DNA from 2 places in the Glutamicibacter sp. MOO4 genome. Region 2 is predicted to be linked to the other one. Evidence: riboswitches for the same ligand, from Rfam matches in the RefSeq annotation. Region 2 holds a riboswitch; the other holds the start of a gene.
What was found. Region 2 has a riboswitch for glycine ahead of cycA (D-serine/D-alanine/glycine transporter). Riboswitches for the same ligand answer to the same signal wherever they lie in the genome.
Positions count from the first base shown of each region.

Region 1: linked by a shared signal. The riboswitch ahead of gcvP (aminomethyl-transferring glycine dehydrogenase) and the one ahead of cycA (D-serine/D-alanine/glycine transporter) in region 2 are both predicted to bind glycine.

Region 1 is NZ_CM167800.1:2,198,356-2,213,559, forward strand. Features, by position in the region: gene AC1Z3F_RS10270 (L-serine ammonia-lyase) at 235-1,644, opposite strand; gene glyA (serine hydroxymethyltransferase) at 1,832-3,154, opposite strand; gene gcvH (glycine cleavage system protein GcvH) at 3,154-3,534, opposite strand; gene gcvT (glycine cleavage system aminomethyltransferase GcvT) at 3,595-4,722, opposite strand; gene gcvP (aminomethyl-transferring glycine dehydrogenase) at 4,735-7,581, opposite strand; glycine riboswitch at 7,746-7,843, opposite strand; gene AC1Z3F_RS10295 (SGNH/GDSL hydrolase family protein) at 7,945-8,733, opposite strand; gene AC1Z3F_RS10300 (serine hydrolase domain-containing protein) at 8,798-9,958, opposite strand; gene AC1Z3F_RS10305 (APC family permease) at 10,222-11,673, shown strand; gene AC1Z3F_RS10310 (RNase H family protein) at 11,757-12,698, opposite strand; gene AC1Z3F_RS10315 (glutathione S-transferase C-terminal domain-containing protein) at 12,890-13,999, opposite strand; gene AC1Z3F_RS10320 (MarR family winged helix-turn-helix transcriptional regulator) at 14,228-14,713, shown strand; gene AC1Z3F_RS10325 (ABC transporter ATP-binding protein) at 14,710-15,204, opposite strand, start outside.
Region 2 is NZ_CM167800.1:2,557,095-2,572,298, reverse strand. Features, by position in the region: gene AC1Z3F_RS12040 (amino acid permease) at 1-105, shown strand, start outside; gene rraA (ribonuclease E activity regulator RraA) at 186-662, shown strand; gene AC1Z3F_RS12030 (WCX domain-containing protein) at 702-1,013, opposite strand; gene AC1Z3F_RS12025 (putative antibiotic biosynthesis monooxygenase) at 1,170-1,505, opposite strand; gene AC1Z3F_RS12020 (TetR/AcrR family transcriptional regulator) at 1,589-2,206, shown strand; gene AC1Z3F_RS12015 (CGNR zinc finger domain-containing protein) at 2,390-2,938, opposite strand; gene AC1Z3F_RS12010 (MarR family winged helix-turn-helix transcriptional regulator) at 3,413-3,862, shown strand; gene AC1Z3F_RS12005 (FUSC family protein) at 3,862-4,893, shown strand; gene AC1Z3F_RS12000 (4a-hydroxytetrahydrobiopterin dehydratase) at 4,864-5,268, opposite strand; gene cycA (D-serine/D-alanine/glycine transporter) at 5,441-6,946, opposite strand; glycine riboswitch at 7,122-7,229, opposite strand; glycine riboswitch at 7,231-7,329, opposite strand; gene AC1Z3F_RS11990 (hypothetical protein) at 7,521-7,991, shown strand; gene AC1Z3F_RS11985 (hypothetical protein) at 8,049-8,288, shown strand; gene AC1Z3F_RS11980 (heavy metal translocating P-type ATPase) at 8,296-10,542, opposite strand; gene AC1Z3F_RS11975 (heavy-metal-associated domain-containing protein) at 10,600-10,920, opposite strand; gene AC1Z3F_RS11970 (metal-sensitive transcriptional regulator) at 10,977-11,306, opposite strand; gene AC1Z3F_RS11965 (lipid II:glycine glycyltransferase FemX) at 11,403-12,545, shown strand; gene AC1Z3F_RS11960 (carboxylate--amine ligase) at 12,560-13,834, shown strand; gene AC1Z3F_RS11955 (DUF4232 domain-containing protein) at 13,869-15,204, opposite strand, start outside.

The DNA.
Region 1 (15,204 bases), 360 kb from region 2:
TAGTGGAAAAGTCTACTTATTTCTCGTCCGCACTGGCACCGAACAGAGAATCGACAAGAATTCATAATACCTACTCAAAGTGCTAATGACGAAATAGACGTATGGCATCTAGGGGATAAATCATTCAGTATCTGACAAGCGATAGAAATCAGGACTAAGACAGTGAATCCGTGCATTAAAGTGCTTCGGGAGGCCGGATTACCCGACCTCCCGAAACCAAAAATCAGCTAGTGATTAGCATTCAACCACGTTAACGGCCAAGCCGCCCATGGCCGTCTCCTTGTACTTATCACTCATGTCCTTGCCCGTTTCACGCATCGTGATGATCACTTCATCAAGGGTGACGTGGTGCTCACCGTCGCCCATCAGCGCCATCTTCGCTGCGTTAACAGCCTTGGACGCGGCAATCGCATTGCGTTCAATACAAGGGATCTGCACCAAACCACCAATTGGGTCACACGTCAGTCCAAGATTGTGCTCCATCGCAATTTCAGCAGCGTTTTCCACCTGCTTTGGAGTACCACCCAAAATTTCGGCAAGGCCAGCTGCCGCCATCGACGACGCCGAACCAACCTCACCCTGACAACCAACCTCTGCACCAGAGATCGAAGCCTGTTCCTTATAAAGCACACCAACAGCACCAGCGGTCAGCAAGAAGTTCACAACTGCATCGTTCTTCTCTTCATCGTTCCAGTACTTAGCGCCCGGAGCGTAGTGAGTGGCATAGAAGAGCACCGCCGGAATGATGCCAGCAGCACCATTAGTCGGCGCCGTAACAACACGACCGCCGGAAGCATTTTCCTCATTAACCGCCAAGGCCACAAGGTTGATCCATTCCTGCCAATACACAGGATCACGGTCCTTGTCTTCCTTACGCAAACGCTCATGCCATTCTGGTGCACGACGACGAACTTTGAGCCCACCGGGCAGCACGCCGGTACGCTCCAAGGCAGAGTCCTTGCACTCTTCCATCACCGCGTAAATGTGGATCAGGCCCGAACGAATTTCTTCACGGCTGCGGTAGGTCAGCTCATTGGCCATCATGATTTCGGCAATGGACTTGCCGGTGTCCTTCACATGTTCCAACAACTGTGCCGCGGTGGTGAATGGATAAGGCTGTTTCTGCAGCTTTTCCTCAAGGTTCTTTTCGATGCGCTCTTCGGAACCTTCGCGCACGATGAAACCACCACCAACGGAGAAGAAGGTTTCATTGACCAGCTCGTTACCCTGGGCATCGAGGGCCACAAACTTCACACCATTGGTGTGGCGAGGCAAAACGGTCAGCGGGTGCTGAACCATGTCCCCCACCGTGTACTTCAAATCTTTGCGCTGATCTAGCTGAGCAGCTAGCTGCAAAATGCCAGTTTCTTCCATCTGCGCCAGTCGCTCATCAACTTGGGCAGGAAGCACCTTTTCAGGCTCAAAACCTTCAAGTCCCAACATGATGGCGGTGAATGTTCCGTGCCCACGACCGGTAGCGGCCAGTGACCCATAGACATCAACCCGGATAGTCTCCAGGGCTGCTATCTTCTCTTCACGGATTACTTGGGCAATGAATGCGTGTGCCGCACGCATTGGCCCCACGGTGTGGCTGGAGGACGGTCCAATACCAACCGAGAAAAGATCGAATACGCTTACCGCCATGGCGGGTCACATCCTTAGAACTTGGGCATTCCGATAGCTAACTGCCGGAAAGATGAAGGGGTGCGCAAGAGGTCATCCTTGCAACGGGACATCCACACAGTTATGGGTGGACAAATGTGGAGGAAAAACTGCGGGCCCGAAAAGCGAATGTTTCCGCCTTCCGGGCCCTCATCAATAGCTGATGATGTTACTCGGAAACCTTAGCAAGCTCCGGATACAGCGGGTGAGACTCGGCCAGCTTCAGAACTCGGTCCTTCAGCTCTGGCAAAACTGCAGTATTACCATCGGCACCGGCGATCAGTGTCTGCGCGATGATCTCCGCGACCTCAGCAAATGCAGCTTCCGAGAAGCCACGGGTTGCCAGTGCTGGAGTACCAATGCGCAAGCCCGAAGTGGTCATTGGCGGACGTGGATCAAATGGAACCGCGTTGCGGTTAACCGTGATCTCCACCTGTGCCAAAAGATCTTCTGCCTGCTGTCCGTCAAGCTCCGAGTTACGAAGGTCAACGAGCACCAGATGCACATCGGTGCCACCGGTCAAAACGCTGATGCCCTTGGCAGCAACATCTTCCTGGGTCAGACGCTCAGCAAGAATGCGCGAACCAGCCAAGGTACGCTGCTGGCGTTCCTTGAACTCTTCGGAAGCTGCAATCTTGAAAGCTACAGCCTTACCAGCGATGACGTGCTCCAGTGGACCACCCTGCTGGCCTGGGAAGACTGCAGAGTTAATCTTCTTGGCAATATCCGCGTCGTTGGACAGAATGATGCCACCACGAGGACCGGCAAGGGTCTTGTGGGTGGTGGAGGTAACCACGTGGGCGTAAGGCACAGGCGATGGGTGCAGACCAGCTGCAACCAGACCTGCAAAGTGAGCCATATCCACGAACAGGTAAGCGCCGACCTTGTCAGCGATTTCGCGGAAGCGCTTGAAGTCCAGCTGACGTGGGTAAGCGGACCAACCAGCAACGATCATCTTTGGCTGGTTCTCCACGGCAAGGCGCTCAACTTCGTCCATGTCCACCAGGTTGGTCTCTTCATTTACACCGTAAGGAACGATGTTGAATAGACGACCGGAGAAGTTGATCTTCATGCCGTGGGTCAGGTGACCACCATGCGCCAGGTTCAAACCCAGTACGGTGTCGCCTGGGCGAACCAGTGCGTGGTAAACCGAAGCGTTAGCCTGAGCACCGGAGTGTGGCTGAACGTTGGCGTACTCGGCACCAAAAAGAGCCTTGAGGCGATCGATGGCCAGCGTCTCAATGACGTCAACCTCTTCGCAACCACCGTAGTAGCGGCGTCCCGGGTAACCTTCGGCGTACTTGTTGGTTAGCACCGAACCCTGAGCCTGCATAACAGCCTGGGCGGTGTGGTTCTCCGAAGCGATCATTTCCAGGCCACGCTGCTGGCGAGCTAGCTCGGCGTCGATGCGCTGTGCTACCTCAGGATCCAGAGTTGCTAGGGACTGGGTCAGCGATGCGGGTGCCAGAGATTCAAAATTCTGGTTGCTCATTACTGGACATCTCCACCGTTCGCGCTTGCGTAGTCTGCTGCCGAAAGTAGCGGACCTTCTTCGGCGACCTCTACGGTGAACAGCCAGCCGGCACCATATGGGTCTTCGTTCAAGATTCCCGGGTTTTCTACAGCCTCGTCGTTGATCGCAACTACGGTGCCGGTAACAGGCGAGAACAGGTCGGAAACCGACTTGGTGGACTCAACTTCACCACAGGTTTCACCTGCGCTGACCGAATCGCCAACCTCTGGCAGGTCTACGTAGACAACGTCGCCCAGGGCGTCAGCAGCGATCTGGGTGATGCCGACCTTGGCTGGGGACGATGCATCGATCCACTCATGTTCTGCCGAGTAGCGTAATGACGAAAGAACTTTACTCACGGTATTTCCTCTCCCAAGGGAATAAGCGGGCGTATGGCTAGGCCCTACTGATGTTTAACGTTACTTGGCTCGCGTGTAGAACGGCAGTTCGACGACGACAAATGGCAAAGTCTTACCTCGCAGATCGACCTCTAGCTCGGTGCCAACTTCACTGTATTGCGCATCCACATACCCCAGGGCTACCGGGTAGCCGAGGGTCGGAGATGGCTGTCCTGAGGTGATTTCACCAACAGTAGCGCCGTCCTTAACGATGGCGTAGCCACCGCGTCCGGCGCGCTTGCCCAGACCCTTCAGACCGACCAGCTTGCGTGCTGGAGTCTGCTCTCGCAGGGCTTCAAGAGCCTTTCGGCCCACAAAGTCTTCTTCCTTCTTGAAGGAGACTACAGGGCCAAATCCCGCATCAAATGGGGTGCGTTCTAGGCTTAGCTCGTTGCCGTACAACGGCATGCCAGCTTCCAGACGCAGCGAGTCACGTGCGGCAAGGCCACACGGAACCAACTCGTGATCCGCACCAATTGTGACAATTTTTTCCCACAGCTCGGCCGCTTGATCATTGTTGATGATCAATTCGAAGCCATCCTCGCCGGTGTATCCTGTGCGCGCAACCAGAACGTCAAGACCGCCGAGCACCAGATAAACCGCTGCGTAATATTTCAACTCTGTGACGGAGTCAACGGTGCTTTGGTCAGCTGCCAGCTTGGAGACGATGTCCTGCGCGTTCGGTCCCTGCACTGCAATCAGCGACTGACGCTCCGAAGCGTTATCGACCTGGACATCAAATTTAGCTGCACGCTCTGCAAGGGCTGCGGCTACCACCACAGCGTTGCCAGCGTTAGGAACCACAAGGAATTTTTCTTCTTCAAGGCGGTACACGATCAAGTCATCAATGATCTTGCCGTCATCATTGAGGATCAGCGAGTACTTGGCCTTGCCCACCTTCATGATGCCAAAGTTGCCTGCCAGCGCGGTGTTCAGCGCGGTGACCGCTTCCGGTCCAGCCAGGTACACCTCGCCCATATGGGACAGGTCAAAAAGCCCAGCAGTGGAACGAACAGCCTTGTGCTCGGCCAATTCTGAACCGTACTTCAGTGGCATATCCCAGCCGCCGAAGTCAGTGAAGTTTGCGCCCAGCTCTTTGTGCTGTTCATAGAGGGCGGTGCGTTTTAGTTCGTGGGTAGTCTCAGTCATCGTGAAATCCTCTTAGTCTTCAAAGGCTTCAGGAGCCGGGCAGGAGCAGATCAGGTTACGGTCGCCGGAAGCACCATCAATACGGCCAACAGCCGGGAAGTACTTGTCGAACTTCAGACGCGATACCGGGAACGCAGCCTGCTCTACCGAGTACTTGCGGTCCCAGTTGCTGTTGACCACGGCGGTAACGGTGTGTGGAGCGTGGCGCAGTGGCGACTGTTCAATGGTGTAAACGCCCGAGAGCACTTCTTCCATTTCCTGACGGATGGTGATCATCGCTTCGATGAAGCGCTCAATCTCGCCCAAGTCCTCAGACTCGGTTGGTTCCACCATCAGGGTGCCTGCTACTGGGAAGGACAAGGTTGGTGCGTGGAAGCCGAAGTCGATCAGGCGCTTGGCCACATCTTCTGCGGTCACCCCAGTCTTGGCGGTCAATTCGCGCAGGTCAAGGATGCACTCGTGGGCAACCAATTCCTTGTTACCGGTAAACAGTACTGGGAAGTGCTCGTTCAGACGCTTGGCAATGTAGTTGGCGTTCAAAATTGCATGCTTGGTAGCTTCGGTCAGACCGTCGCCGCCCATCATCGCAATGTAAGCCCAAGAGATTGGCAGTACGCCGGCCGAACCGAAAGCGGTAGCAACCACTGGCACACCGTCACGTTCGGTGTAGGTGCCCGAAGCGTCGCCTGGCAGGAATGGCAAGAGGTGCTCGCCTACGCCGATTGGGCCAACGCCTGGGCCGCCACCACCGTGAGGGATGCAGAAGGTCTTGTGCAGGTTAAGGTGCGAAACGTCGCCACCGAAGGAACCTGGCTGTGCCAGACCAACCAGTGCGTTCATGTTGGCACCGTCGATGTATACCTGGCCGCCGGCGGCGTGGATCTTGTCGCACACTTCGCGTACGTCAGCGTCGTACACACCGTGAGTGGATGGGTAGGTGATCATGATCGCAGCCAACACGTCCTTGTTGGCTTCGATCTTGGCATCCAGGTCATTGGAATCGATGGTGCCATCGGCAGCAGTCTTTACAACGACAACCTTCATGCCAGCCAGTACCGCGGAAGCCGCGTTGGTGCCGTGAGCCGAGGCTGGGATCAGGCAGACATTTCGCTGACCCTCGCCGCGTGATGCGTGGTAGTCCGAGATGGCTAGCAGGCCCGCGTATTCACCCTGGGAACCAGCGTTTGGCTGGATGGAGACGCCAGCGTAACCGGTGATCGCGGTCAGTCGACCTTCAAGGTCGGTGATCAGTTCACGCCAACCTTCGGTCTGCTCTGCCGGCGCGTAAGGGTGGATGGAAGCGAACTCTGGCCAGGTGATGGATTCCATTTCGGCAGCCGAGTTCAGCTTCATGGTGCACGAGCCCAATGGGATCATGGTGCGGTCCAGTGCCAGGTCGCGGTCCGAGAGACGACGCAGGTAACGCATCATCTGGGTCTCGGAAGAGATGGTGTTGAAGATCGGGTGGGTCAGGTAGTCGCTGGTGCGAACCTGCGACTCTGGGATCTCAAAGCCTTCTGGAGCCGAAAGCTCTACGCCGAAGACCTCAAGAAGGGATTTGACGATGCTTGAGGTGGTGGCCTCATCGGTGGAGATACCAACCTGGGTGTCGTTGACCTTGCGCAGGTTGATGCCCGCGGTGATCGCCTTGGAGATGATTTCCTCGGCGTTCTTCACGTTCACCACAACGGTGTCGAAGAAGGTATCGGATGCGAGGGTGAAGCCGCCTGCTACCAGCGAGGTGGCAATCACGCGAGCGTGGTTGTTGGCGCGGGTTGCGATCTGCTTCAAACCGGCTGGACCGTGGTACACCGCGTACATCGAGGCACAAATGGCCAACAATGCCTGAGCGGTACAGATGTTGGAGGTCGCCTTCTCGCGGCGGATGTGCTGCTCGCGAGTCTGCAGTGCCAGACGGTAGGCAGGAACGCCAGCGTCATCAACCGAGACACCAACCAAGCGCCCTGGCATCGAGCGGGTCAGACCATCGGCAACGGCCATGTAGGCCGCGTGTGGACCACCGAAGAACAGTGGAACACCAAAACGCTGGGTGTTGCCCACAGCGATATCGGCGCCTTGTTCACCCGGAGGGGTGATCATGGTCAAAGCCAAAAGGTCAGCAATGACGGTGACCATTGCGCCGGCGTCCTTGGCGGCTGCGATGATGCTTGCGTGTTCTGCGATGGAGCCGTTGTTACCTGGCTGCTGCAATACGATGCCGGAGATGTCGCCTTCTGGCAGGCCTGCGGAGAGGTCAGCAACTTCAACTTCGAAGCCCAGTGCGTCGGCACGGCCCTGCACAACCTTGATGGTCTGCGGGAAGATGTTGGAGTCCAGGACGGTCTTGCCCTTGGCCTTCTTCTTGTTAGCACGGCGCATCATCAGCACGGCTTCTGCGGCGGCCGAAGATTCGTCCAGCAAAGAAGCGTTGGCGATTGGCAGACCGGTCAGATCCATCACCATGGTCTGGAAGTTCAGTAGGGCTTCGAGGCGGCCCTGGGAGATTTCTGGCTGGTACGGGGTGTAAGCGGTGTACCAGGCTGGGTTTTCGACAATGTTGCGTCGAATCACCGCTGGGGTGAGGGTGTCGTAGAAGCCCTGACCAATCATCTGGGTCTTCATGACGTTTTTGGAGGCTACCGCACGCAGGTGGGCCAGCGCTTCGGTTTCACTTAGTGCTGCTGGAATATCCAGTGCGGCACCTTGTCGGATATCTGCGGGAACTGCGGTATCAATCAGTGATTCTAGGCTGTCGTAGCCAAGAGTCTGAAGCATGGTGGCGACGTCAGAAGGACGCGGGCCGATGTGGCGAGTAACGAATTCACTGTTCGTAGAAGCCGAAGTCTGCGTGATGGTCATGGTGCTGGAGTCTCCACGGGATCTGTCTTGGCGCATGCCAAAGGAAGGACGCTTTGCCTCCCCATCCCTGTTGCACTACCTGAGAGTTTTACGTGTTCGGCCAACAAAGCCGAGCACTTGCACCTTCGGTGAACCGGATCTGGCCGGCTACTTTCCAGAGTTGCCTCGTGATGGCGGTACGGGGGCCTGAGAGTTTCCTGGGGAGGAATTGCTCCTACGGCGCCCGTCCATGGTGTGAACGGGACTCTCCCGCCATCCGTCTATGGCGTGTGCTGCTGATCTTAGATCTGCAGCACACAACCATGTTACCTGCCTCGCGCTTTAGGTCAAAGAGTCGCGCTGCGTTGAACTGTCACAAAAGTTTTACTTCGTGACCGCCGTGAGTTGAACGTACTGCGGATACCTTGCTGACAAGGAATCACCCGAGGATGTGCCCGAGAGCCTGCGCCTAACCCAAGGAACCAAATGTTCGGTAGCCCAACCCAATTCTTGCTTCAGCTTTTCGCCGCGAGAGTTCACCGCGTGATCCGGCAGAACCGGAGCCTGAAGTTTATCTGCCCAGTTTTCGTCGGTGACCTGGTGTCGTCCAAGAACGTCAAGAACCCTCGCGGCCATCAGTGCATGTCCCAGCTCGTTCATGTGCAGGCGATCTACAGACCAATAACGCAAGTCTGAGAATTCGCGCCAACGCCAGTAGTCCGCAATGACCGCGCCGTACTTATCGGCAATCTCGCGAATTTTCTCGTTATAGATCGCAGTACGCGGACGGGTCTTGGAGAACAAGGGAGATTCGACAGTGTCAAAACCGGTGAAGAGTACAACGGTGCTTCCGGCCTCGGTGAAGCGTCGGACCATCCCTTCATAACCACGCATCAGCGCATCAAGATCTGCTCTGGGGCGCAAGATGTCGTTTCCGCCGGCGTAGATGCTCACCAGATCTGGCTTCATGGACAGGCCTTGGTCCAGTTGCTGGTTGATGACCTGACCGATTTTCTTTCCGCGTACCGCGAGGTTGGCGTATTCCCAGTCGCCCTGCGCGCTGAGCACTTCAGCGACTCGGTCGGCCCATCCGCGCACCTGGTTAGGTCGATTCGAATCTACGTCGCCGACGCCTTCGGTGAACGAATCACCCAATGCCAAATACTTCTTCACTTCAATCTCACTTTTGTATCTGCTAAATTTTTCTGTTCACTGCCAAGGTTCAGTTTGCCAAGGTTCAGTTTGATTTAGCCTTGGCGTTCTTGGCGAGGATCAGCTGGCGCGCCAGCTGACTGAGCTTGACCCCGGTAGATGTGTCTTTGGGTCCTTCGTTGCGTGAGGGAATGAAGCCAAAGCCGAGCTGGTAGGCAGGGTCGGCAAAGGCCAAAGATGAGTTAGCTCCGTCGTGACCGTAGGCGAAGATGGAGCCGTAATTATTGCGGGCGGTAGCCTTCATGAATCCCAAGGCAAAAGCCTGCAACAAACCGTTGCTTCGATCCAGTCCGTAAACCAGTTCGGTGGAGACCTGTGACCAGGTGTCCGCGCTGAGGAATCCTTGCATCGCGCCGAGGGATGGAACGGCGCCGAAGGATGCGGCATAGATTCCGGCCAGGCCTTGAGCGTTGGCTACCGCACCCATGGACGCCGGACCGATCTGACGTACCTGGGCTGAGTTGGCCAGCTCATGCCAGTTGTAAACCGGACCGTCTGCCAAGGCGAATCCGGAGGCGGAGTTTACCGCCAGGCCAGCTGGCGAGAAGGGATCAAAAAATTCGCTTGGCGCTTCAACGCCAGCTAAGACATCTCGGTAGCGTGATTCCAGCGACGGGTCTTGTCCGATATAAACGTCTGCCGACAGAGGTTTACGGATGCGCTCTTCAAAAACATCTTTAAGCTCTTTGCCGGCGACGCGGCGAACCAGTTCTTCCATCAGTACGCCCATGGTGATGGCGTGATATCCAACGATGTTCTGACCCAGCGGCCAGATGCTTGGCATGGACGCCAGAACCTTGGCATATTCAGCCGAGTTCAGTAGGACTTCACTTGGTACACCGCCGGGAACACCAAGAACGCCAGCCTGGTGACTGAGCACCTCGCCAACGGTGAGCTTATTCTTTCCACCGGCGCCAAATTCTGGCCAGTAGGTGGTCATTGGGGCAGCTGGATCAATCAGGCCATCTTGGACGAGTAAGGCGATGACCAGTGCGCCCATGCCTTTGGTACACGAGAAGACACAGGTCAGTGCATCCGCCGCTAAATGCTCACCGACGCTGTGGCTGAGCACGAGTTCACCCCGGTGATAAACAGCGAGCTGTGCCGAGTAGTTTTCTTCTTCAGCAGCTCGTGCTTCCAGAGCTTGAGCCAAAGGTGCGAAATCTTCGCTAATCACCGAGTCCATCTACGTCCTTAAAGTGCTTGTCGCTTTTCAACTAACCCTAGTCGGATCCAGCGCAATTCTCACTTGGCTCGCCAACATGCTACTAAGATCCCATCCGTATGTCAGGTCACAGCTAGAGGGGCGTAGTACCGCTTATCGTCATTTTGCAACCTTTGGACTCGTGATACTGTGAGCCAACTCAGAAGACGGTTTGCCGACTATGGGTGCAACAACTAAATTTGTCATGCTTGCCACCTACTACTGAAGGAGATGATCTCGATCGCATGACTGTGAATAGTGACACGCCAGTACCCCAGGGCCAGGATACAGAACTCAAGCGGGTGATCGGCCCCAAGCTGCTGCTATTCCTCATCATGGGCGATATCATCGGCGCAGGCATTTTTGCCATCACCGGTAAGGTTGCTGGCCAAGTGGGTGGCGCGGCCTGGTTGCCGTTCCTCGTTGCTTTTGCCATCGCAACTTTGACCGCTTTTAGCTACCTCGAACTGGTCACCAAGTACCCACACGCCGCTGGCGCGGCTCTGTACGTGCACAAAGCTTTTGGCATCCATTTTGTCACTTTCATCGTGGCTTTCACCGTGGCCTGTTCAGGCATTACTAGTGCCGCGACCTCAGCAACCTTGGTTGGTCAGAACCTTCTGATCGGTTTTGGCCAGTTCATTGATGGTGTCCCCACCACGCCACAAGCGGGCATGTGGGCTGCCATTGCCATCATCGTGATCCTTGCGCTGATCAACTTGCGAGGTGTGGGTGAGAGCGTCAGGTTCAACCTCGTCTTGACCATTATTTCGCTGGCCATCATGGCAGTGATCATCGGCATCGGCTTCTCTGTTATTGCGTCCGGTCAGGGTGATATCAGCCGTCTTGTAGTCTTCGAGACCCCGTCGGACCGCAGTCTTTTTGCCGCGGTAACCATGGGTACCGCCATCGCCTTCTTCGCCATGGTTGGTTTTGAAGACTCGGTGAACTTGGTGGAAGAAACCAAGAACCCAAACAAGGTATTCCCGAAGATCATGTTTATTGGTCTGGGTTTGTGTGCAGTGATCTACATGCTCGTGGCAGTTACCGTGATCATGGTGATCCCTACCGGCGACTTGCTGAACCCGAAGAATCCAGATGCCGGTATCTTGCTGGACGTGGTGCGCCTGGGCGCCCCGAACATTCCGGTGGACGCTATCTTCCCGTTCTTGACCGTTTTTGCCGTGGTCAACACCGCGCTGATGAACATGCTGATGGCAAGCCGATTGCTCTACGGCATGGCCCGTCAAGGCGTGCTCCCGCAGTTCTTGGGCAAGGTGCACTCCACCCGCCGCTCCCCTTGGGTAGCCATCTTGTTCAGCACCGCGCTGGCCATTGCTTTGGTGGCTTACGTCAACTTGGATAGCGAGAACGGCATTGTTGGCTCGCTGGGTGGAACCACAGCACTGCTGTTGCTCTGCGTCTTCGCCGTAGTTAATGTTTCATTGCTGGTCTTGCGCCGCGAAAAGGCACCGGAAGATGCCTTCCGTACCCCGACCGTCATCCCGATTCTCGGCGTAGCCTTCTGCCTGTTCCTCGCCGGCCCGTGGGCCCGTTCGCGCGAGGACTGGGTGCAGTACGAAATTGCCGGCCTATTGCTGGTTATTGGCGTACTGCTCTGGGCAGTGACCTGGCTGGTCAACCGCATCAATTACAAAAAGGGCATTATCGAAACCCGCCCCGGGCACTACGAATAAATAGCATCGGGTACAGCTGTGGTCCACCGAGAATTTTTCTCGGTGGACCACAGTTCTTTAAGCCTCTAATCTCGCACTGGCCGCTATGCGGACTGCTCGATAGTTTCCTGACGGAAGCGAAGCTTCCAGCCCTGTTCGCCTAGTTGCCACCAGGAGGAGACCACCAAAACTTCAGAGTCGCTTGGCTTCATTCGGTAGGCCAGCAACACCATTTCTTCACTGATCTGTCGGGTGGCCAGAACCTGCATCTGCCCCGTGGTGGGCAGGGAGGATCCGGAACTCAACAGGGTGCCGATGGTTGCTACATCCAGTAGCCCACCGTGGCGGGTCACCTCTTGGTAGCTGGGGTGCAAGAAGTCGGCGATCTCAGTAAAGCTGGTGCGGATTTGTGGGTCGAGGAATCCTTGCTCCAGCTCATAAACCGTCGCGGCAAAGTCCCCGGATGTTGACACTAGCGCAGATACCTGTGCGGGTTGTTCGGCTTCGTGAGCTGGCTCAACTGGCTCTGCCGGCGCGGACGTAGTGGAAGCACTTGCCGCGGCTGGCGCTTGTGCGCTTCCCACGATGTAACCGGGGCCAGCGTCAGGGGAAGTTCCCCTTTGATGAGCGGTGGCCGCTGCGCGAGCACGTTCGTCGGCAGCCTCGTTCAGGTCATGCCCGGCATGACCCTTGACCCATTCAAAGGTGTACTTGCGGCCGACAATGGCCGAATCAAGTTCTTTGAGGATGTCTTGGTTCAACACCTGTTTGCCATCGGCTTTTTTCCAGCCGCGCTTCTTCCAGCCCGGCATCCATTTGCTGATGCAATTGATGGCGTACTGCGAATCACAGAGGATCTTTAGCTCTTCATCAGGCAGGTGTGCGGTGGCCCGGAAGAGTTCAAGGACTGCTTGCAGCTCCCCCATATTGTTTGTTCCGTGGTCCCAACCACCGGCCGCCCAATTATTGTCATCCACGTACCAGGCCCAACCGGCCGGCCCTGGGTTACCTAGGGCGGATCCATCTGCAGCTGCAATGATCGTCATGCTTTAATCCTGCCACGCCTGATGCCTGCCTCTGACCTACCTATCGGGCCATGTCGCTGACGGTTCGACTCAAAACTAAAACTGAAGAAAAGCTCAAGAAATGGAAAACCCCTGAGCTGGCAGGTTTTGACGATTTCAAAACGTCACCCGAACCCAGGGGTTAAGACCACTTAGCCTAAGCGTTCTACTAGCTATGCCGAGTACAACGGGTTGTGGCCGGCTTGCACGCGCTCTTCGGCTCGAACTTCACCCGGTGCGGTGCCGTTGAGGAACGGACCGTTATCGGCCAACTGATCACGACCCGAGAGTTCTAACCAGTTTTCTAGCACTGGACCCTTCGGGATGATCTGGGTTGGGTTAATGTCTTCATGCACCACGTAGTAGTGAGCCTTGATCTGTTCAAAGTCGATGGTGTCACCAAAACCAGGGGTCTGGAACAGATCACGGGCATAACCCCAAAGGTTAGGCATCTCGACCAGCTTGTTGCGGTTGGTCTTGAAATGACCGTGATACACCGGATCAAAACGCACCAAGGTAGTAAACAGACGTACGTCCGCTTCGGTGATGTAGTCCCCCATCAAGAAACGACGGGTAGCAAGTCGCTCTTCCAGGAAATCCAACGTATCAAAAAGACGATCGTAAGCGTCGCTGTAGGATTTCTGATCCCCAGCAAATCCTGCGCGATATACGCCGTTGTTCACTTCGGTGAAGATCCGCTTGATCAGCGGAAGCATTTCATCTAGCTGATCTTCCGGCACCAAATTTGGTGCACCCTCGCGATGGAATTCTTTCCACTGGGTGGATAGGTCCCAGGTGATTTGTGGGTACTCATTGGTGACAACGGCACCGGATGGGATATCCACGATGGCCGGAACGGTGATGCCACGAGGGTAGTCAGCAAAGCGCTTGAAGTAGTTTTCTTGGATTCGTTCGGTGCCTAGAACTGGATCTTTCCCGTCTGGATCTAGATCAAAAGTCCAGCTGCGGGCGTCGTGGGTTGGCCCGGGAAGCCCAACGGACAAGGCATCTTCTAGGCCAAGCAGTCGGCGAACAATGAGGGTGCGGTTGGCCCAAGGGCAAGCACGAGCTGCCACCAAGCGGTAGCGCCCTGCTTCTACTGGCCACAGCTGGGCACCTTCAGAAACACCGGCCAACGGATGACCGATCTTGCTGTCGTTATGCTCATTGCTGTAATTTTCTGGCGCAGTATCAGCGACAATCCGGTCTTGGATGTAGTTGGTATCACGGGTGAATTCTCCGCCGGTGACATAGGCACCCTTCGTTGAATATTCTTCGCTCATCGTTTCCCTCCAAAGTCCTTCATGCTCTACACATTCAGTGTGCTTCCACATCGACCCTAGAACAACGGCTGCCCGTTGAACATGATGATGTGAATCAATATTTCGGCAGGTAGCTGGCCATCAGTTAATTGACGTGTCAGCCTATGTTGCCAAAACCAACCTTACACGAGATGATTGATGCGTCAACAAAATTTTATTGGGCTAACGATACAAGGGTGAAAGAAAATCATGAAGAGCGACGAGACCCGCTGGCTCACCGATAGCGAGCAGGAACTCTGGCGCACGATACGCGAGTTCCTCTGGCAATTCCCCAGCGCAATGGACCGTCAGTTACTCCGCGATGCACAAATGCAGTCCGGGGAATATTCGGTTTTGGCGGTACTTTCAGAGACTCCGGAACCAAGTTTACGTCCCGCTGACGTTGCTCAAGGACTTCGCTGGGACCGCTCCCGACTTTCACACCTGCTTCGTCGTATGGAAGCCAAGGGCTTGATCAGCCGTTGCTCGGATGAAACCGATCGCCGCGGTCACCAAATTGCGCTCACCGAATTGGGTCAACAAACCATCCAAAGTGCAGCGCCGACCCACGTCACCTTTGTGCGCGAAACGCTCTTTGATTCCCTTGATCCTGCAGAACGCAAAGCACTGGAATCCGCGTTGCCAAAGATCCTGGACTCACTGGAAAAGCAAGGGCTCAGAGACTCCTCCTGCTAGTTCCTTTGCGCGGCTAGCTCGCTGTTTTGAACTAATCGCGCAAAGCGACCACCAAGGGCCACCAGCTCGTCGAAGGTTCCTGCCTCAGCAATCTGGCCATCTTCGAGCACCACAATTTTATCCGCACGCATCACAGTGCTTAGCCGGTGTGCAATGAGCAGAGTAGTACGCCCAACTGCAAGCTCATCCAGCGCCTGCTGCACCAACGCTTCGGTGACTGTATCCAGTGCGCTAGTTGCCTCATCCAGCACCAGAACCTTTGGCTTGCGCAGCATGGTTCGAGCGATGGCCAGACGTTGCTGTTCTCCACCGGAGAACCGATGGCCACGCTGACCTACCTCGGTATCTATGCCCTGAGGCAACCCGCGGATGAGCTCTGCAATCTGCGCAGCTTCGAGCGCCTGCCACAGTTGAGCTTCGCTTGCTTCCGGTGCAGCCCAGAGCAAGTTAGCCCTGACAGTATCGTGCAACAAGTAGCTCTCCTGAGCCAC
Region 2 (15,204 bases):
ATTTGGATGGTTGTGGGCATCGGCATCTACGTTGGTTACGGCCGACGCCATTCACGCCTAGGCTCACTGAACGCTAAGGCCTACCAAGCAGAACTGGATCTGTAACAACTAACTTGTACTGGCTGGTACGTGGGGCACCGATATGCTGTGTTGTGGAACACTTTCGCAGATTCTAAGGAGCCCGAATGCAGCAGGAACCGATTAGCACTGCAGACCTCTATGACCAGCATGGTGAGGCTTTACAGTCCGTCAGTGTGCAATTCCAAGACTTCGGCGGACGCCTATCGTTTAACGGTCCAGCGCGCACAGTGAAGTGCTTTGAAGACAACGGGCTGATCAAGGAGCTCTTGAGCTTCCCCGGTGAGGGTGCAGTCCTGGTCGTTGATGGTGGGGGATCCCTGCGCTTTGCACTGATGGGCGACATGATTGCCGCCAGTGCGGAACTTAATGGCTGGGCTGGCGTCATTATCCACGGCGCGGTGCGCGACCGCGCAGCGCTGGCGGAGCTTGAGGTGGGCATCAAGGCGCTTGGTAGCAACCCGCGCAAGACGGTCAAACGTTCACATGGTGCGGTAGATGAAGTGATCACTATTGGGGACGTGAAGGTGCGCCCAGGTGCGATGGTCTACGCAGACATCGACGGGATCCTTGTTGAGCATTAACCTCATCGAGCGCTAACCTCGGTTAGCGCTCGATCACGGCTAGCGTTCTTGGTCGCCTGCGGATTCCCACTCATTACGGAATTCTTCCGGGCTGAGATTTTCTAAGTCTTCACGGATCTGAACGATCAAGCGTTCGGCCTCTTCCAAACTGGAAGTGGTCATTCGCAACAGTACCGAATCATCCACACGTGAATGCACAACAACCTGTGGCTCATTGGCTTCGAATTCACCGTCACCAAAACTTGCTGAAGCCAGTGCAACTACCCAGCGACCAGCGGCCATTAATGGATTGCTATGACCGGCTTCCAGACGTGCCTCGTAGTCATCTGATGCGTGCGTTCCCTGTGACATGACCTGTCCTTTCAGCTACTACAACTCCGGTGTACCGGTGGTGTGTTCATCATAGGGTGCTGATCGGGTTAAAGGCGAGGAATCACCGAGTCAAAACCGGCGATCACCGTACACAAGCGCAAATTGGGCCGCCGGTGCGTCGCCGGATGCCGTTACTTAGGCACCTTCGGTAGGTAGGGCGCTGTCTACCTCAGTGATCATAGGACGAGGCTTGCGCCAGGTGCGGTTCACCGTCTTGTGGTGCGCTTTGAGCAAGGCTGGCACGGTGATGTAAACGGTCAGCGGAACGACAATCAACGTCAGCACCAGGGAGCGAAGAACTGGATGCCATGGGGGAGCAAGCCACGCCAACACCAACATTCCCACAGACACCATCGGGAAAATGGCTAGCCACGTTAAGGCTGCTCTGGTGTGTATGGAGGGGAGTTTTGGTGGAGTCTGCGGATCTGCAGACGTCTCGGCAGTCGCTAGCTCGTTGCTCGTGGGGGTCATGAATCTCCAACTATATGTGTGAGGTCAGTTTACGTGGGCCATGGAATAATCTCCAAACACTTGTTTGGAGATAGAATTGATTCATGAGTTGGGATACGGGGGCGACTCGTCAAAAATTGCTCACGGCTGCAGTTGAAGAGTTTGTAGACCGTGGGTTTGCTGGCGCCCGGATTCGAGAGATTTCAAATAAATCGGGATGCAACCCAGAACGGATTTACTTCTACTTCGGCAACAAGGAGGGGCTCTTTGAGGCGGCGCTGGTGCACGAATTGTCCACTGCCCTTGATGCCGTCACAGTGACGGGCCAAGGTGTCGCAAGCATTGTGGCATTCGCTGAAAAATACTTTGACTTCTCCTCGCGGAACTCAAAGCTGGCACGGCTAACCCACTGGGAAGGTCTCGAACATGGCAGTGCAGCCGGCGCTAAAGAGCGCTCGGTGCGAGCTGACTCCAAAGTTCAAGAGATTCGACTTGCTCTGGGTATCAGCAATTTAGAGGACGCGCAGAACCTACTGTTTGTTGTAGTGTCGCTGTGCAATTCGCTGCTGGCCACCCCCAACGTTCACCAAGTGATCTTGGGGAAAAATTCAGTGGCTCGCCACAAGAAAATCGTGGCAGACACGGTTCGTTCGCTGGCACAGGATCTAGTTGATGACGAATCCGAAGGACAATTGAGCATCGCCAAAATCCCGCAGAGCTAAGAGCTCGAGGCAGGCGCTTAAATGATCCGGCAAGGTCTAGCAGTAACTGGTCCTGCATGAATTATCCGTCAGAAGAAATCTAAGACAAACAAGCATCATGACTGGGCAGGTCTTGAGGTGACTGCGGGAAATTCCGAAGTCACCGTTGTCGCGGATAATGCCGCTTAACCTGTAAGGCGGTGACTACGAGAGCTTTGCTGCCTTGCGCGCACGGTAGGCGCGAACGTGCTCGCGGTTAGCACAATTGCCGATATCGCAATAGATCTTTGAACGGTTTCGTGACAGATCTAGCAGGGCATTGTGGCAATCGGAAGAAGCACAGATTCGCAGTCGCTCTAGACCGCCAGCACGAATGACCTCAGCAAGTGACATGGCTGCGTCCACTGCCAACCGGTCGTAGAGTGGAGTGCTGGTGGTTGTAGCGTGCAGGTGGTAACCGAGATTTTCACTCTTGATCAACTGCGGCTGGGCGTTAGCGTTACGAAGGATCTGATTGACCCTAAATACTGCTTCCTCTTCATCTCCAGTCCAGATGCTCTTGAGCTGGGAACGCAACTGGCGAATAGAACGTAGCTCGGCCTGGTTGTGAGCGCGGGAGCCTTCAAAATTTTCAGAGTCAAGGAACTCGTCCAGATCAGCCACGGTGGAGAGCATGTCGATTATTTGTACCTCGGTGTTCAGGAGGTTCACGACGGTCTTCAGCGAAGCTTCGATATCTGGAGCAAAGGTCATAATTCGTTCCTGAATGAGGGTGGATTGACTGCATTACAAGCCTAACCGCATCGAGATGCCCGTCTGTTTAGTTGCCCTTGTGTGGGACGGAAAATTCTTCTCAAGAGATGTTATTAGGCATGAGCGAAAGTACTGATCTGAGTATGCCACCATTGGTGGCATACTTGTTGCCCTTGCTGAGTCTGGCAACCGTAGAGTCCAGGAATCAAGAGGTGCTTTCGCGGAGGTTTTCTTGTGAGTCAACGAAACGTTGAAAATCTGAGTGAAGCAGGAATATAGTTAATGGCGCAGACCCCCCTCATATTCTTGAGATCAAGGGGGTCTAGCTGTTTAACTTTCAGATTTCTTTGCACGTCAGCGTTTTTAGCTTGTGCTCATCCCTCAGTGTTGCTGTTGCCGTCATACGGATGTGACGTTCGTTCGGTTATTGGCTCATACGGAAATAGTTTCGGGATGAAATGATATTTTGAAGGGATGAACGACTTTCTGATTCCCCAGTTCCAATGGAACTCCCTGAGCTACCTGACCTCGCGGGCTGGACGTATAGGCACCCAAGAACTCACCGAGCTCATGGAATCAGAATCACTGACACGCAACCACTTCATGATCGTTTGCGCGCTCGCCGAGTTCGGGCCAATGTCGCAAAATGACTTGGCCAAGCATTCAAACCTGAACCGCGGGCACCTAGTGGCCTACTTAGACGAACTGGCCGAACGAAAGATCTTAGAGCGCAGTGTTGACCCGGCGGACCGCCGGCGCAACGTCGTCACACTGACGAACGCCGGCAAGAAGTTCACCGCACGGGCCACCGCCGCGGCGCAACGTAGCGAAGCTGACGTCTTTGGTGCGCTTGACGCCAAGCAACAAGCAACCCTGCGTTCATTGCTTCAGCAGGTAGCCACCAAAGATGGCGAGGCACGCTAATGAAACAACATGTCAAAGAAGTCCTCGCACGCAGTGTTGTTGTCGCGCCACCTAAACCCTCGGTGATCCCGGCCGCTAAGGCTGCGCTGGCACTGACCGTCCCGCTGGTGTTGGTCACCATCACCGGCCACCTGGACTGGGCAATGTATGCCGCCTTTGGTGCTTTCTGTTCGGTCTTTGGACGTTACGATTCCTACGCGCCACGTTTTTGGCAGCAGCTTTCCGTAGGTCTGGTGCAGCTGGCTGCCATGCTGCTCGGAACCTACTTCTCGTACATCCACGCGCCATTTTTCATCTGCGTCGTCGTGCTGGCGCTGATTGGTTTTGGTGCGCACTATGTTTCTCACGCAGCCCGATGGATGCCACCAGGACCCGTCTTTGCGGTCTTCGCAGGTGGCGCTTGCATCACCGTTCCCGCTACAACTAACTCGTTCATCGGTGTGCTGCTAGTTGGTGGCGGAACGATGATCTTCAGCCTGCTGTTTATGCTTGGTCTGTCGCTGCGACGGGCGCACCTGTTCCACACGTTGGGCCGAGGGATCTCTTGGGCCCCATCGGCACGCGCCCTGCCTGAATCACTCCAGATGGGATCGGGCGTGCTGCTGGCGGGCATTGTCGCTCAGCTGGTTGGTGGTGGGCACTGGTACTGGGCCAGCCTCGGTGCCATAGCAGCCGTAACTGGAATTGATGCCTATGCGCGTGTGGCCAGAGGTCTACAACGAAGTGTTGGAACCTGCGTTGGTGTACTGCTGGCCGCCGCAGTTTTTGCCTTCCAGCCGCCCATCTGGGTCATCTTGCTGGTGGCGATTATTGGTCAGATCTGCATTGAGCTGGTCATCTTGCGCAACTACGCCATTGGCATGATCTTTATGACCGTCACCGCGCTATTGATGGTTCACATGGTCAGCCCGGAACCGGCTTCTAGCTTACTGATTGACCGTATCGCGATGACCGCACTGGGCGCCGGGGTTGGCGCAGTGCAGAGCATCGTGATCGGAATATTAGCGAGTCGCCGAAAGACCGCCGCGTAGTACTTCTGGTTTGCCCTTGGGTTGGGCTGCGGTGTCTTGCTTTAGCTTGAGCACCACGCAGCTCAGTCGGTGCGCGTCCGTGGAAATGCGGCGGGCCAGTGAAAGATCCTGCTCGGTAATTTCGGTATTCAATTCATGGGCTAAACGAAGCGTGACAACATCCGCACGCCAATCCACCTGCGGGTGAAGGTCAACCTTTTCAGCGAGCAAGCCCACGAGGGTAATGAATTCTAATGCGGTGCTGCTGGATTCAAATCGGTAGGAAGCTGTGAATGAATCCTCGTCTGCCATCCAATCATCAAGAGCGGCTAAACGCTGCTTCAGATTTAATGCTGCTGGTGATTCATGAAAAGGAATCTGTCGAAGGACAGTCATGGTGTATCTCCTGAAGGCGGAGGGTCATCCCATGGTGCTGGCCAGAGGCCGCCAAATTTCATCATCGCAGTAATTAGTCCCGGGGTACAGCGTCCACAGTGAATACGCAGGCTGCCCCGGACCCTAGGCCTAAGGTCCGGGGCAGCCGACTGTCGCGCTGAGGTATCTAGGGCTACTTATGCACCTTTCGCTCCAGAACCTTTTCTGTGGCTGGAATATCGCGGTGGCCAAACGCCTGAGCATCTCGGTAGGCCGCGGCTTCATAGCGTTCGTGAGCGACCTTGCCCACGTGCGCCATGCGTAGCGCTTGATGCCTCGGGTGGCGGCGGATCACGAGGTAGACAATACCCAGTAATAGGAACCAGATGGGTGTGACCAGTAGGGCAACAAGAGTATCAGGCTGGGTGGTCAAGGCCCACAGAATAAATCCGAAGAAGCCCAGAACTACGTACGGCATCACTCGACCGCCGGGAACCTTGTAGGCCGATGCATCGTGCAAGTGAGGGCGGCGGGCGCGGAACACCAGGTAACTGAGCAGAATGATCGTCCATACAAACATGAAGCACAAGGCCGAAACGGTAGTAACCAACGTGAAGGCTCCCATTACCGAATCGCCACTGTAGAGCAGGACAACCCCAGCCAGCAGGAACATGCACGAGAACATCAGGGCGTTCTTGGGAACTTTGCGGTGCGAAAGCTTGGCAAAGCTTTTTGGAGCATCGTTTTCTAGGGCTAGACCGCGCAGCATGCGGGAGGTGGAGTAGATGCCGGAATTGGCGCTGGAGGTCGCGGAAGTGAGCACCACAAAGTTGATGATGGCGGCCGCCCCAGCCAGCCCGGCTAGGGTGAACATCCCGACAAATGGCGAGTTTTCCGGGGAGAACAGCTTCCATGGTTGGACAGTCATCAAGATGATCAAGGCGCCGACGTAGAAGAACAGAATGCGGATCGGGATGGAGTTGATGGCCTTGGGCAGGGTCTTCTCAGGATCCTTTGTTTCGGCGGCAGTTGTACCCACTAATTCGATGCCCACAAAAGCAAATACGGCGATTTGGAACCCTGCGACAAAGCCCATGAAGCCCGTAGGGAACATTCCGCCATTGGCCCACAGATTACTCACCGATGCGGTGGCACCATTGTGTTGGAACCCGGTGATGATCATGACTAGCCCAATAATGATCAGTGCGCCGATGGCGATGATCTTGATCAGCGCGAACCAGAATTCGGTTTCGCCGAAGGCTTTCACGGTGGCCAGATTCAGCACGAGTAGTAGCGCGATGCAGCCCAGAGCGGGAATCCACAGTGATAGCTCACCCCACCAGTAAGCAACGTAGTGGGCGATGGCCACGACGTCGGCAATGCCGGTGACCACCCAGCAGAACCAATAGGTCCAGCCGGTGAAGAACGCCGCCCAGGGGCCCAGCAGGTCTCCTGCGAAGTCGGCGAAAGTCTTGTAATTGAGGTTGCTCAGCAGTAGCTCGCCCATCGCCCGCATGACGAAGAAGAGCATGAAGCCGATGATGATGTAGACAAAGATGACTGACGGGCCGGCGACGGAGATCGTTTTACCCGAACCCATGAACAGGCCGGTGCCGATGGCACCGCCAATGGCGATGAGCTGGATGTGTCGGTTTGATAGTCCGCGTTCAAGTGTGGGATCAGAACTGGTGGTACTCATGCTGGTTGCCTTCCAGGAGTGTGGCGTGACGCCTAGCAACTTGCTTTGCTCAAGACGCCAGATTCGCCGGCTCCGGGAAGGCAACGTCAGCTCGCTGCGCTAAGAGCAGCAACTGCCTATGCCACTGGAGAGAGCCGTCGAATCTAATGCGCACAAAGCGTCACTGTTCGTGGTCCCTCCCCAATCTGTATATGAACCTGAGAGTTTTCACTTCAACCCGACTACTGGGCGAAGCTTGCTCCTTCGGTGAGCGCAGTTCATTCTGCGCTGCTTTCCAGAGTTGCCTTCTCGTGGCGGTACGGGGGCCTGAGAGTTTCCCGGGGAGGAAATTGCTCCTACGGCGCCCGCCCTTGGTGAGGACGGGACTCTCCCGCCACGTATCAATGGCATATGTGGTGATGCCATCACAGTATGCCCCGAGCAGTGAATGTGACGCAAGTCTCATGGTGCAAGGTTTCTTTGGGGCAGCACCGAGACATTAGTGATACCAAACCGAGGCAGTATCTTTATGTCCGGACTCTTGATTAAAGGTCGGGTCAGTTTCATCATTGTGGATGGGAGAGAAGACCCTACAATGAAACCCATTCTCAAGTCGCTATCCAAGGGTGGCGCAGTACTGGCAGCGAGTCTTCTGCTTACCAGCAGTGCAGTTGCCATCGCAGCGCCACCTGATCATGCCGGACGTCCGGATCATGTTGGCCCACCGGGCCATGCAGGTCCACCGAGTTGGGCGCCGGCACCGGAGCACGCCGGGCCACCAACTGCCAAGCCAACTCCGACACCTGAACCAACGGAACCAACGGAAGATCCGGGGGATAGCTGGCGCACCGTTTCGCTCTACAACGTCACCTTTGACCTTCCGCAGGACTGGGAAATCGTTGAAGATTGTGAATACGGATGCCAAGACGACTATTCGGTCTACAAGATCTTGGATTCAAAGAAGAATCTCGCGTTGGATCTTCAAACGACTAGTTTCAGGGACAGTGATGGCCCGAACACCTATCAGCGTGAAGTGCTTGACTCTGCCCCAGCGCCTGATCTGTAGTACGCACCGACCAGTGTGGTCTCCTACTACTGGGAAGCCAGCTTTGGTGAAAGGGATTTGAGCGTTGCCGTCATCATCGATGATGAATGGCAAAACTGGACCAAAGCACCGGCAATTGATTACTTCAAAACCAGTGCCGAGAAAACTCCAATTATGGCCATGAATCCTGAGTATCTGCAGGCACTGGGACTTGACGACGACGGGGATACCACCTTCGACGAGGCCAAGACTTTCGTGGCAAGTGAGCAGTACTCAACTCTGAAGAAAGTCCTGACCAGCGTCAGGGAGACTCCGTAACCGGGTGTTATTTGCCAAAGCTGCGGAGGCGCAGTGAGTTGGCCACCACCAGGACGGAGCTGGCTGCCATAGCGGCACCAGCAATCATTGGATTGAGCAAACCCAAGGCCGCGATCGGGATACCCGCAGTGTTGTAGGCGAAAGCCCAGAACAGGTTCATCTTGATCGTGGCCAAGGTTTTATCCGATAGATCAATGGCGGCAGCGACCTGATGAAGGTCATTGCCCATCAGCGTAATATCTGCAGCTTCAATGGCAACGTCGGTGCCGGAGCCCATGGCGATGCCAAGATCGGCTTGAGCCAACGCCGGAGCGTCATTCACACCGTCACCCACCATGGCCACAACCTTGCCCTGCTCCTGCAGCGAAGAGATAGCCTTGGCCTTTTCACTTGGCAGTACACCAGCAAAAACATCGGTTGCCTTGATGCCAACTTGTGCTGCCACCTTGGCGGCTACCGACGGGTTATCGCCGGTGAGCAAAACTACGCGCAGATCACGGGATTGCAGTTCCTTGATCGCTTCTGAAGAAGTTGCTTTGACTTGATCAGCAACGGAAATCACCGCTTGGAACTGGGCGTCGACCGCAACCAAGATGGCCGTGGCGCCCGCTACTTCAGCCTCTTCGAGCAAAGAGCGGGACGAAGAATCAAGTAGCGTTCCCTGGGCTTCAAGCCAGCTGGGCCGGCCAACAACAATGCTCTTGCCTTCTACGGTACCCATGACTCCGCCACCGGGTTCCGAGCGGAAATTGCTCACCTCGGCCAGCGGTCCAACGTTGGCCCCGGCAGTGGCGATAGCCTGGGCAATTGGATGTTCTGAATGGTGTTCCACTGCTGCGGCCAACAGCAAAACTTCAGTTGCGTTCACGCCAGGTGCGGTGCTTGTACCCGTATGTGTCATCACTCCGGTGGTGACGGTGCCGGTCTTATCTAGAACGATAGTGTCCAGTTTGCGGGTGTCCTCCAAAATCTGTGGACCACGGATCAAGATGCCTAGTTGAGCTCCGCGGCCGGTACCCACCAACAAACCGATGGGAGTGGCAAGACCTAAAGCACAAGGGCAAGCAATGACCAGCACAGCAACAGCTGCACTGAATGCCTGATATGGATCAGCCGAGACCAGCCACCAAATAACAAAGGTGAGTACGGCGATGCCCAGAACGATCGGGACAAAGACGGCCGAGATGCGATCAGCAAGCCGGGCAATGGGTGCCTTGCCAGACTGTGCCTCGGAGACCAGTTTGCCCATCTGCGCCAGGGTTGTTTCTTCACCAACGCGGGTGGCTTCAATTACTAGACGGCCAGAAGTGTTCAGAGTTGCACCGGTAACTTCGGAGCCCACGCGAACCTGTTGCGGTACGGATTCGCCAGTGAGCAATGAGGTATCTACCGCGCTATCACCGTGGATAACCGTGCCATCGGTGGCGATTTTCTCACCGGGGCGCACCACAAAGTGATCTCCTGGCTGCAATGCACTGGCCGCAATCTTCACTTCTTGGCCATCACGCAGCACAACTGCTTCCTTTGCGCCCAGACTGAGCAAGGATTTCAGCGCATCAGATGCTGAGGTTTTGGCGCGATGCTCCAGGAATCGTCCGAGCAACAGCAAGGTGGCCACAACACCTGCGGTCTCAAAGTAGAGGGCATGCTCGCTCATGGCCATACCAACGTGTGCCGTCATCTGCGGATCCAGAACAAGCTGGATTGCCGAGAAGAGATAGGCGGCCAGCACACCGAGAGACACCAAGGTATCCATGGTGGAGGATAAGTGCCGGGCGTTGATTGCTGCTGCCTTATGGAAAGGCCACGCACCATAGAAGACCACCGGCGTGGCCAGTGCAAAGGCTACCCAGCCCCAATGCGGGAACTGCAAGGCGGGGATCATGGAGATCACAAACAGCGGGATGGTGAACACCGCCGAAACAATCAGCCGTCGCAGCAGATGGTTGGGGACCAAATGCTCATGACCCGAATGTTCATCCCCATCATGGTGATGCTCGGGCTGTACTGGCTTTTTTACCGAGGCACCGTAGCCGGCAGCTTCAACGGTATTGATCAGCGTTTCGTCGCTGACATCAGCCGGTACCTGAACCTTTGCCGTTTCCAGCGGGAGGTTTACCAAGGCGCTGACACCGGGCAACTTGCCCAGTTTGCGTTCCACTCGGTTCACGCAGGAAGCGCACGTCATTCCTTGAATATCAAGATCGACGGTACGCAGTTCTGCGATTGGCTTCTGGGGTGCGTGGGAGCTCATTATTTCTACCTTGCACTTTCTGGCCCGTTGTTCACGGGCTGTGCCTGGCGCGGGTGGCTAGGCGTTGATTGCTTCGAGGGTGTAACCGGCCTCGTCAATCGCTTCGCGCAGGCTTGCTTCACTCAGCTGCTGCGTTGCGGTGACGGTGGCCGTGGAGATGCCCTTGGCATCGAGAACGACATCGACGTTTTGTACGCCGGAAAGTTCCTTGAGTTCTTCGGTGACCGAGGCGACGCAGTGACCGCAGGTCATGCCGGAGATCTTCAGTTCCGTTTGGATGTTCAGGGGAGTTGCCTGATCACGAGTGGTGATCTGTAGGCCCTGAGAGGTGTTCGAATTGTTCTCGCTGGAGCATCCGCAGTTGCAGTCGTGGCTCATGATCTTGCTCTCTTTCGATGAATTTTGTGTGAATCGGAAATCTAGGTGAAAAACGCTTATCGGACCAGACGCGATATCGCTGCGGTGGCCTCGGAGATTTTCTCCTGCACAATGCTCGGGTCCCCGGTTTCCAGTGAGGACTTCGCCGCATCAACCACACAATGGCCGATGTGGTCATCGATCAGCTGCACGCTGACCTTGTGTAATGCTGCGTTGATCGCCGAAATCTGGGTCAAAATATCGATGCAGTATTTGTCTTCATCAACCATCTTGGCCACTCCGCGAACTTGGCCTTCAATACGCTTCAGTCGGCGTTCCAGCGCGGCTTTATCTGCGTGGTAGCCATGATGCTGTGCATGCTCATCAACGCTCTGCGTGGTTTCCATATTCCTAGAATACCCCTATGGGGTATTAAATCAAGTACCCCCTAGGGGTATTCAACCTCCCTACTTAAGTCCACGAAGCACGATAAGATTTCACCCGTGAGCCACAACGACCTGCACGTGCGTCCGATTACCAGCGCCGAACACTCAGTTTTCCTTGAGACCGCCCTCGACGTTAGCTTTTTGCAGCGTCCAGAATGGGCCCGAGTCAAGGGCGGCTGGCGTGGTGAATCCATCGGCTGGTTTGACCAAGACGAACTGGTTGGCACCGCGCTAGTACTGCACCGCGCCGCCCCAGTCATCAAGAAGACCCTGGCCTATGTGCCAGATGGTCCAGTGATTGACTTCCAAGCGCACCCAGCCGAAAAGGTCATCCGCCCACTGGCTGCCTACCTGCGCAATCGCGGTGCCTTCCAGCTGAAGATGGGACCAGGACGCGAAGTACGCACCTGGGCTGCCGGAGCTGTACGCAAAAACCTTGGCAAGGAAGGCTTCACCCGGCTGTCGGACCTAGAGCTGAAAAGCTCGTCGGCCCAGGCACTGGCCTTGAACGACGCCCTGCTAGACCTGGGCTTCACCAAGGAAGACGTCGGCCTAGACTTCGGCGCCGGCCAGCCCGAATACGTCGCACGGGTTGCCCTGCAGGATGAAAATGGCACCCAGCTGGACGTTGAGCAAGTGATGGCCAGCTACTCCGCGACCACCCGCAACGAAACTCGTAAGGCGCTCAAGAGCACCTTGGAAGTTGAAGTGGGCGACACCGCGGACATGGCTCGATTCCATGCCCTGTACAACACCACCGCAGACCGCCAAGACTTCACCGGCCGTCCACTGAGCTACTTCGAGACCATGCACAAGGTGCTCAACGAAGCCGTTCCAGGTTCTTGCACCCTGTACATCGCGAGTAACGAAGGCGTGGACTTGGCCGCCTCCATCGTGATCCGCTCCTCCAACCTAGCCTGGTACCTGTACGGTGCCTCCTCCAATGAGCAGCGCAAACTCTTTGCCCCTAAGGCGATTATGAACCGCATGGTGGAAGACTCCATCGCTGCCGGTTGCCGCTACCTTGATCAGGGCGGCGTGAGCGCAACCTTGGATAAGGAACACCACCTCTCGGGTCTGACCAAGTTCAAAACCAATACCGGCTGTGACATCGTGCAGACCAACGGCGAATGGGACCTAGCGCTGAACAAGCCGCTGGCCTGGGCCTTCGAAAAGTACATGAACTGGCGCAAGAAGTAGGGAAAACAGTACTCATGGCAATCGAAGAAACCCAGCCATTCGTCCCCGTCATTCTCGGCGGCGACATTGGCACCTACACACTGGCGCGCGAATTTTATGAAGCCTACGGTGTTCGCTCGGTAGTCCTGCCCGCAGCGGGCAACGGTGTTATCGAGCATTCGGTAGCCATCGAACTGCGCCCCATCGGCTCCATGGCTGACGAGGCCCGCGTCGTGGCAGCCTTGATCGAGTTGGCCGCAGAACTCACCGCAAACACTGCGCGCCCACTGATGCTCTTTGGCTCGTTGGACTTCCACATCATGCTCATTGCCAAGCACCGTGAACAGCTCGAAGCACACTTCGTGATTCCCTACCCAGAGCTGGAGATCATTGAAGCGGCCGCGCTGAAGGAAAACTTCTACGCGCTGGCAGAAACGCTTGAGATCGCGCACCCACGCACCGCCGTGTACTACCCGGGCAATGACCTTGGGGTCATGGCCAAGGAGTTCACCTATCCGGTGATCGGTAAGCCATCAAGCTCCGCGGATTGGATCGCTGCGAAGTTTGAGGGCAAACAGAAAATCCACACCATCAATAACCGTGATGATCTGGAAACACTGTTGTCCAAGATTGACGCCAGCGGTTATACCTCCGGATACGTCCTGCAGGAATACGTGCCTGGCGGGGACGACGCCATGCGTTTGTGCACCTACTTCGCTACCAAGGAAGGCAAGGTCATCTTTGCTGGTTATGGGGAAGTAGTCATTGAAGAACATGCCCCGCTGGTACTGGGCAATTCAGCGGCAATCGTCACCGGTCAAAATGATCAGATGGCTGCCGATGGTGCGCGCATGCTTGAAGAACTCGGGTGGAGCGGTATCGCGATGATTGATGCGAAGTTTGATCGCCGAGACAACACGGTGAAATTCTTCGAGATCAACCCACGCTTGGGCCGCAACCACTTCTACCTGACCGCTGCTGGGGTGAACCCGGCCCGTTTCTACGTCACCGAATTCTTGGGTCCTGAGTTTGATAGTGGTGACCCACAAACCGACGCGGTCATGGAAACTCCTGCCGGCGTGCTGCAGTTGCGTCGTGAGCACCTGTTCACCGTCTTGCCACACCACCTGCTGGGACGTTTCTTTGGCAGTGCAACCGGGAAGAAGGCAGCTGCCCTGCTCAAGGCTGGCAAGGTATCTAACCCGTTGAAGTTTGCCGCAGAGAAGCACCCGCGCCGTAAAGCCTACCTAGTGCTTAACGCGGTTAACCACTACCGCAAGTACAAGAAGTTCCCGCCGCGCGAGCAGTAGTCTGCGCAGTTCGGTACCCCTAGATGGCTGGCCGCTAACCGGAAGAATCCGGTAGCGCCCAGCCATCTAATGCTTGAACCCACGGGCTCTGGCTGACTTCTCCGCCATCTAGAATGTCCAGGCTGGTTGCTGATTGCTCATACTTACTGGCTAGCTCGGTGGCGCTAAAACCTGTAGCTACGCTGATGCGCAAGGTCGTAGTTTGATCCGGGTTGTTGGCCGTGGACATGGCCTTCCACTGCAAAGCGGACATGATGCTTTCACCAGCAGGAATCACAACGCGCTGAGATTGAATTTGCGGCATCTTGGTCAGCGTGACGTCCTGCTGTAGCTCACCGTCAGCGTTGAGAAATTGAATCTGCGGATAGCCATTAACTGCGCAGGCACTGCCAGAAATGTTCTTGGCGTATACGGCTAGATAGCGTGAACCAGTTGCTGCATCGGGAGAGCCGAGGCTTAGGGCAAGATCTTTGTCGGTGCAGGTTTGGGCGGAAGCGTCCTGCGGCCAAGGTGCCACCCCGTCAGGCAACCGCACAGGTCGAGCAATCAGGGATTCAGGAAGTTTGTCTCCAAGCCCACCTTCGGTGATGTCGGCAAAACCGGGGCTGGATAAGGTGAATGCCATCGGTTCTTTGAGTGGCTCATGCTCGGTCAGCCACTTCTTGATCTGAGCGGTTTCCTTTGAACCAGCAGCAGTTTTGGTATGCACCGAAAGCCCAGAAGAATCCATGATTGCCGATTCCACGGATTCATGGTCAGCGGCTTCAATAGCTAGATCAAGCTGGGCGATATCAAACTCTGTGGCGGGCGTGTAGCGAATGGAACCATCGGCTAGTTCCAAGGTAATTGGAGCACCCTGACTCGAAGCGTAGTCTCCCAAGGTCTTTAGTACTTGAGTATTTTCGGCGGTCGCGGAATTCTGGCCGGCTCTTTGCGCGCCGAGCTCACGTAGCGCAAAAGCGTGTGCGACTTGAGCCTTGGCCTCTGAACTATCCGAGACGTCCAACGGATATAACTTGAAGTCAGGGATCGATGATTCTAGGGATTCTCCAGCGACAAAACGCAACGAGCTTCGAACCAACGGGCGCGAAGCGACGAAGCTTTGGACTTGTGCCGAAACAGTGGAAGCGAGTTCGCCGGCCTGTGCACTGTCGAGATCTTCAGCTAGCTCAACGGTCCAACTGACTGTGGACCGGTCGCCATCTTTGGCATCAACGGCGGTAACGTCATAGTCCACGGCAGTTGCTTCGACGCCGTCTTTTTCTTCAAGCTGGGACGCTATAGCGCAGAATTCATCGGGAGCATGGCAACTATCTAGCAGCTTCCATGGTTTGGTGATCACGATGAGCGCCACTACGAGGATGAGGGCC